Regions from separate parts of the Vreelandella hamiltonii genome, predicted to be linked through region 1. Evidence: riboswitches for the same ligand, from Rfam matches in the RefSeq annotation. Region 1 holds a riboswitch; the other holds the start of a gene.
The links. A riboswitch is a leader RNA that binds a small molecule or an ion and turns the genes downstream of it on or off. The one in region 1 is predicted to bind thiamine pyrophosphate.
Positions count from the first base shown of each region.

Region 2: another riboswitch for thiamine pyrophosphate. It lies ahead of tenA (thiaminase II); the one in region 1 lies ahead of IE061_RS06525 (SLC5/6 family protein).

Region 1 is NZ_BMXO01000004.1:150,751-156,627, reverse strand. Features, by position in the region: gene IE061_RS06535 (CoA-acylating methylmalonate-semialdehyde dehydrogenase) at 1-656, shown strand, start outside; gene IE061_RS06530 (hypothetical protein) at 717-1,406, opposite strand; TPP riboswitch at 1,707-1,810, shown strand; gene IE061_RS06525 (SLC5/6 family protein) at 1,800-3,191, shown strand; gene IE061_RS06520 (diguanylate cyclase domain-containing protein) at 3,276-4,727, shown strand; gene IE061_RS06515 (magnesium transporter CorA family protein) at 4,724-5,692, shown strand; gene IE061_RS06510 (MFS transporter) at 5,730-5,877, opposite strand, start outside.
Region 2 is NZ_BMXO01000001.1:347,543-353,419, forward strand. Features, by position in the region: gene IE061_RS01790 (DUF2971 domain-containing protein) at 1-431, opposite strand, end outside; gene IE061_RS01795 (hypothetical protein) at 512-892, opposite strand; gene IE061_RS01800 (SMI1/KNR4 family protein) at 1,018-1,578, opposite strand; TPP riboswitch at 1,966-2,097, shown strand; gene tenA (thiaminase II) at 2,183-2,851, shown strand; gene thiC (phosphomethylpyrimidine synthase ThiC) at 2,877-4,793, shown strand; gene aztC (zinc ABC transporter substrate-binding protein AztC) at 4,910-5,842, shown strand.

The sequences.
Region 1 (5,877 bases):
AGCGCTGTATGGCCAACTCGGTGGTGGTGCTGGTAGGCGAGGCGCAGGAGTGGCTGAGCGATATCGAAGCAGGCGCCCGTAGCATGAAGGTCGGCCCCGGTACCCAGCGGGATGCCGACCTGGGGCCGCTGGTGTCTCCTCAGGCCAAGGAGCGTGTCGAGCGCTTGATCACCGCCGGTGAAAAAGAGGGGGCCACGCTGCTGGTGGATGGCCGAGGCTACACAGTAGAAGGGTATCCGGAGGGCAACTTCGTGGGGCCGACGCTGTTTGCCAACGTCACGCCGGAGATGACCATTTACCGGGAAGAAATATTCGGTCCGGTGCTATGCGTGGTGGGGGTCGAGACGCTGGATGATGCCATCGACTTCATCAACGCCAACCCGAACGGCAACGGCACGTCGATTTTCACCAACTCGGGCTGGGTGGCGCGCCGATTCGAAACCGATATCGACGTTGGTCAGATCGGTATCAACGTGCCGATTCCGGTGCCGGTGGCCTATTTCAGCTTCACCGGCTCTCGGGCTTCCAAACTGGGGGATTTGGGCCCCAACGGCAAGCAGGCCATCGCGTTCTGGACGCAAACCAAAACGGTGACCGCACGCTGGTTCGAGCCCGAAAACGTCTCCAGCGGCATCAATAGCACCATTGCGCTCTAGATATTTGGCGAACCGCTGACGCATCAGGGGCCCTCTGCCACGGCAGAGGGCCCCTGGGGATCAGACGGGTTCGAAAAGTGGCAGGCTGTCGCGCAGGAGCTGTTCTATAGGCTCCAGTTGGCTTTCATGCAGCACCAGCAGGTAAGGAGCATCCTGTTCATCGTTGAGTGGCGCAAGGAGTGCAAACTCGCCCTCTTCAAGATGGAACTCATGGATTTCTCGCAGCCCGTGGGGAGTTTCGCACTGAGAGCAGCGATAGGTGTCGTCTTCGCCGTACACCAGGCGGTGATACATCTTGAACAGCGTGTACAGCGCTAACCCCCCTTCGAACGCTTGCCAGCGAGCGGGTGTTTCTCGAATGTCTTCGTTCAAGACCAGACCTTCGGCCTCGGCATCGGCAATGGCGTCGGCCAGCGGTTCTGCCAGAATGGCGCTGCCATCGGCGGGCAGCGGTGCATTTTGCTGATTCGCCGCCGTAAAGCGCGCAGCAGCAGCATGAAAATCTGCCAGGCTGTTGAGATGGAAGTCCGCATGTTGCAGGTCGGCTGGCTCGAAACCGCCGTTCTCCCAGCCGTGAATGACACGTAGCGTAATTTGACCCCGGGCGATGGGGCGGGCCAATAAGGCATGAAGCATGATACGGATATGCAGCTGGCGTTCATCCGTGTCGTTTTCGAACGCACGGTAAGGGTCGGCGAACAATGCATGCAAACGCCCCGGCGTGTGCTCTCTTGCTTCAGAATAAGACATGGTGGTTTCCCTGTTACAGACGCCGTTTGCTCAACGCTGCCTTTTTTATGAAATACAGTCGATAAGAGTATGGCGAGCCTCAAGGTGTAATGAAAGTCTAATCCGTTAGCATTTTGTTAACCATGACCCCGTATCGCGCAAGGCGTTTATCAACACGACAAAAAAGAGGTAAGCATGTCTGCGTCATTACTCGGAGTTCTACCTGATGGGGCGCGTGCCCAAACCTGCCTAGGCAAGGGCGCATAACGCACGGCAGCGCTTTACCAGGGCGCTCCTTTCAGTGAAGATACCGCCTTCATTCACTGTCGCCAGGGGAGCCCTTCGTGGGCTGAGAATGCACGTCATGCAGACCCTGGAACCTGATCCGGATAGTACCGGCGGAGGAAGCGCGACATGCCGTACCTGACGTCTGCAGTGCTGGGCGCAGCGCTGTGCTGCTTTGCATTTTTAGGCCTTCGGGCGCGTTTTGGGGGAAGCTCGCTGGATGACTACGTCACGGCGCGCAACTCGCAAACGGCAACGACCCTGGGGTTCTCTTTTCTGGCCTCGGGAATGGGGGCCTGGATTCTCTTTGCGCCGCCTGAAATTGGCGCCTTCGTGGGGCCGGTGGCGCTGCTGGGCTATGCCGTGGGCTCGGCGCTGCCCTTCCTGGTGCTGGGGCTTTATGGCCCCAGAATACGTCGTGCGCTACCCGCCGGGCGCAGTATCGCCGAGTTTGCCGAAGCGTGTTATGGCAAGGGGGTCCGTCACTATGTCACGCTTGCCTCCGTGGCGTATATGGGGTGCTTTCTGGCAGCTGAGCTGACGGCCATCGGCGCCATTACCGCGCTACTGTCAGACGTTCCGCCTGCCTGGGTCATCATTGGTGTGGCGCTGACGACCCTCATCTATACCGTGCTCGGTGGCCTGCGCGCCAGTTTGGCCACCGACCGCTGGCAGGCCTGGCTGCTCTTGATACTGTTATGCGCCGTGGCGGGCGTCACGTTATGGCGCCTGCCTTCCATGCCCAGCGATGCGGCGCTACCGGACGTCCCCCTCGGGGCGTCGCTGAGCGTGGCGCTGACGCTGATCATTGCCGTGACCGCGGCCAATTTGTTTCACCAGGGCTACTGGCAGCGGCTCTGGGCGGCTCAGGATAGCGCCAGTCTTGGCCGTGGCGCGTGGCTGGGGGCCGTCATGACGGTGCTGGTGGTCATGGTGATTGGTGGTGTCGGCATGATGGCGGCACTCAGTGGGGTGAGCCTGGGCGAGCCACCGATGCCCTTTTTTGCCCTGTTGGCAGAGGCTCCTGTCTGGATCACACTCCCGGCTCTGGTGCTAGCCGTCACGCTGGTGACTTCCAGCGTGGATACGTTGCAAAACGGCATTGCCTCGCTGTGGGCAACGGGAGATCAGCCAAAAGCGTTGCATGCAGCGCGCTGGATCACGGTGCTGCTGATGGTGCCGGTGATCCTCATCGCCTTGCAAGGGCTATCGGTACTGAGGCTGTTTTTGATAGCCGACTTGCTGTGTGCGGCCATCGTGGTGCCAGTGCTGCTGGGCCTGTGGCAACGCATGTCGCCGCTGGCGGCGATCAGCGGTGGCGTGGCGGGGCTGGTGGGGGCAGTATTGCCGGGCTGGCTGGGGCAAGGCTCCTTGATGGCAGGCATCATGGCCGCCACGTTTCCTGGCAGTATTCCTACCCTCGGTCCCTTCGTGGGGGCGCTGCTGCTCTCGAGCCTGGTGAGTATCCTCGTGGCGTGGTGGCTCCCTTCAGGCAAGGTGTTAAAAAAATCAACGCGTTAGGCAGGCTGTGCAGTTTCGCGCTATGATGACGAAGGGGTTTGAAATACACAAAGGAGTGTTAACTATATATCGGGTTTAACCACCATGAGCCACCTGTTGCCATCCAATGAAGCGTTGCGTATTGCTGCTTTACAAGAGCTGGCGTTACTGGACACCCCCAATGAGCCGGTATTCGACCGAGTGACTCGGTTGGTCACCGTGCTGTTGAGGGTACCACTCTCCACGGTGACACTCGTGGATACCGACCGACAGTGGTTCAAGTCTCAGGTGGGGCTGGAGCTTTCGGAAACTCCCCGCGACGTGGCGTTTTGTGCCTATACCGTGCTGGCGGAAGCGCCGCTGGTCGTCAACGATGCGCTGCAGGATCCGCGCTTTGCCAGTAACCCTTATGTCATCAAACCCGACGGCATCCGCTTCTACGTCGGCATCCCTCTGAAAACCACCCAGGGGCTGGTGTTGGGCTCCCTGTGTGCCATGGATACCCGGCCCCGCGAACTAACCCCCCAGGAGTTCACCGCGCTACAGGACCTGGCCGATGTGGTGTCCGGTGAAATTCATTTGCGCGAGCGCTTGATTCAGCAAGAGAAGCGCAATGCCAGCTTCAAACGCGACCTTGCGGCGCTGCATCGTAGTCTGGAGCAGCAGATCGAGCGACGTACCCGCGAGCTCAACCTGGTCATCGAGTCGGCTTACGATGCCTACCTGAGTATCGATGATCGTGGCCGGGTGCTGGACTGGAATCGCGCCGCACAAGCCATGTTCGGCTGGTCGCGCAAGGAGGCGTTGGCCCGCCCCATTACCGATCTGATGTTTCCTGCAGGCGTGCCCGGGCAGGACGATCCTTCACCCATTGAATGGGAAGCCCGGCGTCGAGATGGTGGGCGCTTGCCGGTAGAGATTCGCCACCAGCGCTACGAACTCAGTGGGCGATGGCGACGCAGCCTGTTCATCCATGACATTACCGAGCGTCAGCAGTTGGCGCGCCTGCGAGACCAGGAGGCCAGACAAGATGTCTTGACGGAGCTGCCTAACCGCCGCGCCCTCGACGAACGCTTGCCAGAGGCCATGGCGCGTACTCGGCGGAGTCTCGTACCGCTGGCGGTCATGTTTCTCGACCTGGATGGGTTCAAACGAATCAATGACCTGTATGGACATGCCATGGGCGATGAGCTGCTGCGCGACATCGCCAGACGCTTGCAAGCCGCGCTGCGTGAAACGGACTTCGTGGCCCGTTGGGCAGGGGATGAGTTTGTGCTGATACTGGAGAACATGGACAACGACGCCATCGAACCGCTGGCGCAGAAGCTGATCCGCACTATTGAAGATCCGCTGACCATGGGCGACATAGTGCTCGAGGTCAGTACCAGTATCGGCGTGGCCGAGTATGTGCCTGGCGGAGAAGAAACCCCTCAGGAACTGTTGAAACGAGCCGATGTGGCGATGTATGAAGCCAAACGGGCAGGCAAGGCGCAGGCGCGGCTAGCAAGCCCTGTGCTGCCGTCAACCAACGCCAGCGAAGTCAAGGAAAGCACATGATTCGATGTCTGATGACCATACCCGAGGGAGAAGTGCGCGAAGGCGACCTCTCGCTGATCAATGCCTGGAAACGCCTGGAGGGCGCGCATATCTGGGTGGACATGCAAGGTGAAAGCGAAGCCAGCGAGCGTGAGGTGCTCGAAGGGTTTGCGTGCCACCCCATGGCGATACAGGATGCCCACAAGGTGCGTCATCCACCCAAGATCGAAGAGTTCGAGAATCATACGCTGATCATCTACCGAGGCATTTCCTCCTTCGATGCTCAGCTCAACTTCGTGCCTCAGCAGCTGTGCTTTTTCGTTGGTGAACGCTTTCTGGTCACGCTGCATCCTGGCCATGCGCTGAGCATCGAGCGATTGCTCAACGACCAGGGTGCGCGGCTACTGTCGCGCTCTCCCGAGCAGGTTGCCTTGCGTGTCATGTATACCTCGGCGGGCTTTTATATCGACAGCCTGCTGGAGTTCGAGACCGAGCTGAGCGACCTGGAAGACGAGCTGCTGGAAAACGGCAATGACGTGCTGATGCGTCGGATTACCGCGTACCGCTCTCGGTTGGTCAAGATGCGGCGAGTGTTCAGTTACCACAAGGGCATCACTCAGGAGCTGACGGCCTACGACTACGCGCACCTTCCGCGGGGGGAGAGCGAGACGCTGCATGCCATCACCGATGTGGAGGAACGCTTCGAGCGTCTGCACTCCTTGACCCAGATGTATTACGACATCTGTGGTGATCTGGTGGATGGCTACATCTCGATTTCGTCGCATCAGTTGAACATCACCATGCGGGTATTGACCGTCATTACCGCCATTTTCGTGCCGCTGACCTTTATTGCCGGTATTTATGGCATGAACTTCGAATACATGCCCGAGCTTGCCTACCCGTATGGTTATTTCTTCGTACTGGGGTTCATGCTGGGCATTGGCGTTGTGCTGATCTGGTGGTTCAAACGTAAAGCCTGGTTCTAGACGTTGTCCGAAAATGGGCTGCGTTCGGCCTACGGCGTTAAGGATCGGCAGTAGACTGAGCCAGGATACGCAGGCGTAGCGTCAACAGACAAAGCCCAAGGCCAATCAACAGCCATAGCGAGGCTAGCAGCACGGGAAACGCGCCGGGCCCGGCGGTGTCCAGTAGTGGGCCCGTCAGCGAAGGA
Region 2 (5,877 bases), on a different contig from region 1:
TCCTTTTTAGGTCTTTGCTCTCGATACTCTATATTAAATAGGCCCGTAAAAAATTCATGTTCTTCGTCAAACTCAATAACAGCTCCTGAGTACTCATCTGCATAATGTGACCACATTAGCAGAGATGACTCATTTTTAGATAAACATAGAATACCAACGGACTGATTCAGAGAGCTTAAAATCTTTCTGGAGTTGATGTCATTGCAATGGTCAGACTCAAAGTCAATTGGTAATTCTCCAACACTTGGCTGCCTTCTTGGTGCAAGTACGTCAAAGCTGATAGAGATATCTTTGGGTTCGAAATCCTCCGGAACATGTAATTCTGGAACCATTTCAAACGGGTCATTGAAAGCCCCAGGTTGAGTAAATCTGACACTCCCATCCAAAACCCTCAACGTATTCTCAGGTGTCAAATACTTGTATAGAGGCACAGTCTCTCCTTGAGTGTTAACGCCCGCGTAAAGCGCGCGAGGTACGAGCGTCGCCTTTAACGCGTTTGTTAGCACACTGCCTATTCATACGGATAAGACTTTCCTTCTAGCATGCCGCCATTCGACAAAGTAATTTCCAGTCGTTTGAACAGACCGAAGAAGTCAACGAGGTTCATATCCACGCGTACGCGCCTTGCTTCTATTACATCACCACTAGCAGCAAGCAAAGAAGGAAGATCAGGGTGCCCCTTCAGGTCGGTCACGAAGAACGTAACGTAAACTGGATCCTTATGGGTGCCATGATTCTCTCCAGCCCACATTTTGACGCCTACAACAAACTCTTCGTCGCTGATCAAGTCATTGTCTTTGAGCCACTTTGCTGCATTCTCTTTATCCGCGCGGTCGGCAGCTGCGCTACCTTTCATGTCATTGTATTGTACTGATGCTTTAAAAGTGTCCATTCTCTCTCCTTTGGGTTGTAGTGCTAACGCCTCAAACACCGGATTAGTGAAGTTGGCGGCTTTTTTGCGCAAGCGAAAAAGGTGACAGCTTTACCAAGTCCGCGTGCTTTGACTTGTTAGGTGCTTTATTCACTGTAGATTACATTACCATTTAAATCATAAACCTCTTCATATTGAAGGAGATTTGATACAAACTCATTAAAAGTATTTGCCACAACTAGACTATTGCCTTCATCCGTCTCTGTGACAATAACCTTGGGTTCAGTAAAAGAATCTCCATAGTCTAGGGCCAACCATGTATGGCCATCACCTTCTAGCGGCACATATGTTTCCGGAAGGCCCCACTCTCTGCCAGAGCTTATGGAGCTATATATTGAGTATTCCGAATTAGGATCTACGCTTGCAAACGTGCCAATTTCGTAAAAGCCTTCACCAAAATAGTATTGTAGAGTTTCGTTTTCACAAGACGGGAGTTTAACTACCTTAGTTTCTTCTGATTCGGAGAATTTCACATACTCTTTAGGTAGTGTGAATCCATATTTTTCCTTGAAGTAACTAAGAGCTTCTTCGTGCGTGTAAACTCGATAGTTTTCAACTTCTCGAACACCACCGCATTCAGGGCAAACAAAGTATGCAGTTCCGTCAACGATGTCTGGATTTTTGAGTTCTCTGCTACAACATCTCATACTTTGATACTCGCGCACCTAACAGTGATTATACGTCCTGCCATGAAACCTCAATGAACGTGACATCACAATGACTGAGGTTTCATAGCCACCAAATTGAATCTACCTCATTGATTCTACAGCGTGCAAAGAGAATTTTGGCGATGTAGCCAAAATTCTCGGGCTTGCGCGTTTTACTCACCTCAATATTACTGTTTTTATAAACAGCAATATGGAGCCATTTCCTCATGAAACTGATGGAACGCGTCAAGGTAACCATGGGGGTCAAGCACTCAACGCCATCGCCTTTTTCTTGTCGTTTATTGCTCTCACGGCAGACCACCTCTGTGCGCCCAATAAAATACGCCCCCTTGCATCTCCCCCACCCGCCTCCTACACTGCGCTGAATACTGCTTGACGGGGTGCCGGTGGAACCGGCTGAGATCGCTATACGGCTGGCTGCTACAGCAAGTCGTCACGGCGGGGCCCGTTGAACCTGATCCGGCTAGTACCGGCGTAGGAATCAAGCGGTGGTTGGGGTGCGCCGTGTTCACCTGATACCTTGCCCCAACTCACTCTCCTTTCGCCCGTGCGCCGGTTCGCTGTACCACCGGAGGCATTCAATATGGGCTACCGCTTTACCGATCTCACCACCGCTTGCCAGAACGATTGGCGCGCTTACATCGAGCACGATTTCGTGCGTCAGCTGGGCAACGCCACGCTGCCTGAGGCGTCGTTTCGCCACTACCTGAAGCAGGATTACCTGTTCTTGATCCACTTCGCCCGCGCCTACGCGCTGGCCACTTACAAAAGCCCTACCTTGGCGGATTTGCGCCAAGCCCACGAGGGCCTGAAAGCCATCGTGGATGTGGAGCTGGGCCTGCACGTGGGCTTTTGCCAGGAGTGGGGCATCAGCGAGCAGGAGCTTGCCGAACTTCCCGAAGCCCGCGCTACGCTGGCCTACACCCGCTATGTGCTGGACACCGGCAACCGCGGCGACCTGCTCGATTTGCACGTGGCGCTGGCCCCGTGCCTGGTGGGCTACGGCGAAATCGCCAACTGGCTGAACGCGCAGCCCTCTACGCTGCGCGGCGAGCAGAATCCTTTCGATGCCTGGATCGCCATGTACGAAGGCGAGGAGTTCCAGGCCGCCATGCAGGCCGAGCTTGCGTGGCTCGATGCCCGCCTGGCGGATGTCACCCCTGCCCGTTTTGCTGAGCTGAGCAAGATCTTCCGCGATGCCACCCGCCTGGAAATCGACTTCTGGCAGATGGGTTTAGACCTTTCTGAATAACCTCCTACAACACAGAGCAACCGTCATGACCAAGACCGTCAAAAGCAGAACCGCGCACTTTTTAGCCGAAACCGCCCAGGTCGATGCCGCCGCCGTGGCCCCACTGCCCGGCTCGCGCAAGGTGTACGTGGAAGGCTCACGGCCGGATATTCGCGTGCCGTTTCGGGAAATTACCCTCTCGCCCACCAAAACCAGCGGCGTGGATGAGCAGAACCCGCCGCTGCTGGTGTACGACACTTCCGGCCCCTACACCGACCCCAACGCCTGCATCGATTTGCGCCAGGGCCTGCCGGAGCTGCGCCGGGCCTGGATCGAAGAGCGCAATGACACCGAGTTTTTGGATGGCCCCACCAGCCAGTATGGCCAGCGCCGCGCCAACGACCCTACCCTTGCCCAGCTGCGCTTTGATTTGACCCGCACACCCCGCCGGGCGAAAGCGGGCAAGAACGTGACCCAGCTGCACTACGCCCGCCAGGGCATCATCACGCCGGAAATGGAATTTATCGCCCTGCGGGAAAACCAGCGCCGCCAGGCGTTGGGAACGGCAGAAGTAGAGCGCATTCTGGGCCATCAGCATGCGGGCCAGAGCTTCGGCGCCAGCTTGCCCAAGGAGATCACGCCGGAGTTCGTGCGCGATGAGGTGGCCCGTGGCCGGGCGATCATTCCCAACAACATCAACCACCCGGAAAGCGAGCCGATGATCATTGGCCGCAACTTCCTGGTGAAGATCAACGGCAACCTGGGCAACTCGGCGGTCACCTCTTCCATCGAAGAGGAAGTGGACAAGATGACCTGGGGCATCCGCTGGGGCGCGGATACCATCATGGATCTCTCCACCGGCCAGAACATCCATGAAACCCGCGAGTGGATCATCCGCAACTCGCCGGTGCCGATTGGCACGGTGCCCATCTATCAGGCGCTGGAGAAGGTCAACGGCATTGCCGAGAACCTCACCTGGGAGATCTTCCGCGATACGCTGATCGAGCAGGCGGAACAGGGGGTGGATTACTTCACTATCCACGCCGGGGTACTGCTGCGCTACGTGCCGCTCACCGCCAACCGCGTCACCGGCATCGTCAGCCGTGGCGGTTCCATCATGGCGAAGTGGTGCTTGTATCACCATCAGGAGAGCTTCCTGTACACCCATTTCGAGGAGATCTGCGAGATCTGCAAGCAGTACGATGTGGCGTTCTCGCTGGGCGACGGCCTGCGCCCCGGCTCCATTGCCGATGCCAACGACGAAGCGCAAATGGCGGAGCTGAAAACCCTGGGCGAACTCACCCACATTGCCTGGAAACACGACGTGCAGGTGATGATCGAAGGCCCCGGCCACGTGCCCATGCACCTGGTGAAGGAGAACATGGACAAGCAGCTGGAGTACTGCGACGAAGCGCCCTTCTATACCCTCGGCCCGCTGGTGACGGATATCGCCCCCGGCTACGACCACATTACCTCTGGCATTGGGGCGGCGATGATTGGCTGGTTTGGCTGCGCCATGCTCTGCTACGTAACGCCGAAAGAGCACCTGGGCCTGCCCAACAAGGATGACGTGAAAACCGGCATCATCACCTACAAGATTGCCGCCCACGCGGCGGATTTGGCCAAGGGCCACCCGGCGGCGCAGCGGCGCGATAACGCGCTCTCCAAGGCGCGCTTCGAGTTCCGCTGGGAAGACCAGTTCAACCTGGGCCTGGACCCGGACACCGCCCGGGAATTCCACGATGAAACCCTGCCGAAGGATTCCGCCAAGGTGGCCCACTTCTGCTCCATGTGCGGGCCGAAGTTCTGCTCGATGAAGATCAGCCAGGAAGTGCGCGACACCTACCGCGACCGCACCCCGGAAAACGCCAGCGAAAGCGACGCCGAGGCGGTGAAGCGCGGCATGCAGGAGCAGGCGGAGAAATTCCGCCGGGAAGGCAGCGAGCTGTACCAGGAGGTGTGACCGCTCTCCCCCCGCCTGCGGGCGGGGGGAGCAACCCACTGGATGTTCGACCTCTTTCATGTTCGGCCCCTTTGTTGTTATGTTATAACATATACATTCAATCAAGGAGCCTCACCGTGGGTCTGTTGAAACGCGTACCTTCTCTGCTGGCGGCGGGCATGATGGCGCTGGGCAGCCTGAACGCCATGGCCGATGAGCCCGCCCTGAACGTGGTGGCCTCGTTCTCGATCATCGAAGACCTGGCCCGCCAGGTCGGTGGTGAACGCATCGCGCTGACCAGCATCGTGGGCGCCAACGACGACGCCCACGTTTACGAGCCCACCCCCGCCGACGTTCGCCAGGTGGCGCAGGCAGACGTGGTGCTCATCAATGGCCTAATGTTCGAGGGCTTTCTTACCCGTCTGATCGAGGCCAGTGGTACCGAAGCCAGCGTGGTCACCGTCTCGGAGCACGCGGTGCATCTCGAAGACCCCATGGGCAGGCACTACCACTTTTATGGCGACCGGGCGGTGTTCCATGAAGCGCCCTATGACCCCCACGCGTGGCAGTCGGTGCCCAATGCCAAGGCATATGTCGCGCGCATTGCCGACGCCTTCTGCGAGGCGGACCCGGAAGGCTGCGATACCTACCGCACCAACCAGCAGCGCTACGAACAGGACCTGGAAGCGCTGGAGCAGGAAATCCACGCGCGCATCGCCACGATTCCCGAATCCCGGCGTACCGTGGTGGTGGCTCACCATGCCTTTCGCTACTTCGAAGAGGCCTACGGCGTGCGCTTTCTGGCCCCGCAGGGGGTCTCCACCGAATCCGAAGCCACCGCCGCCCATGTGGCGAAGCTGATCGATGCCATCGAGCAGCAGAGCGCCGTGGCGGTATTTGCCGAAAACATTTCCAACCCTCGGCTGGTCGAGCAAATCGCTCAGGAGGCCGGCCTGTCGCTCAGCGGCACCCTCTACTCGGACGCGCTGTCGCGGGAGGATGGCCCGGCGGCCAGCTACCTCGACATGATGCGCCATAACGTCGACACCCTGGTCACGGCACTGCAGTAGCCACCCAGGTGATTAACCACGCCCCTTCTGGGCTC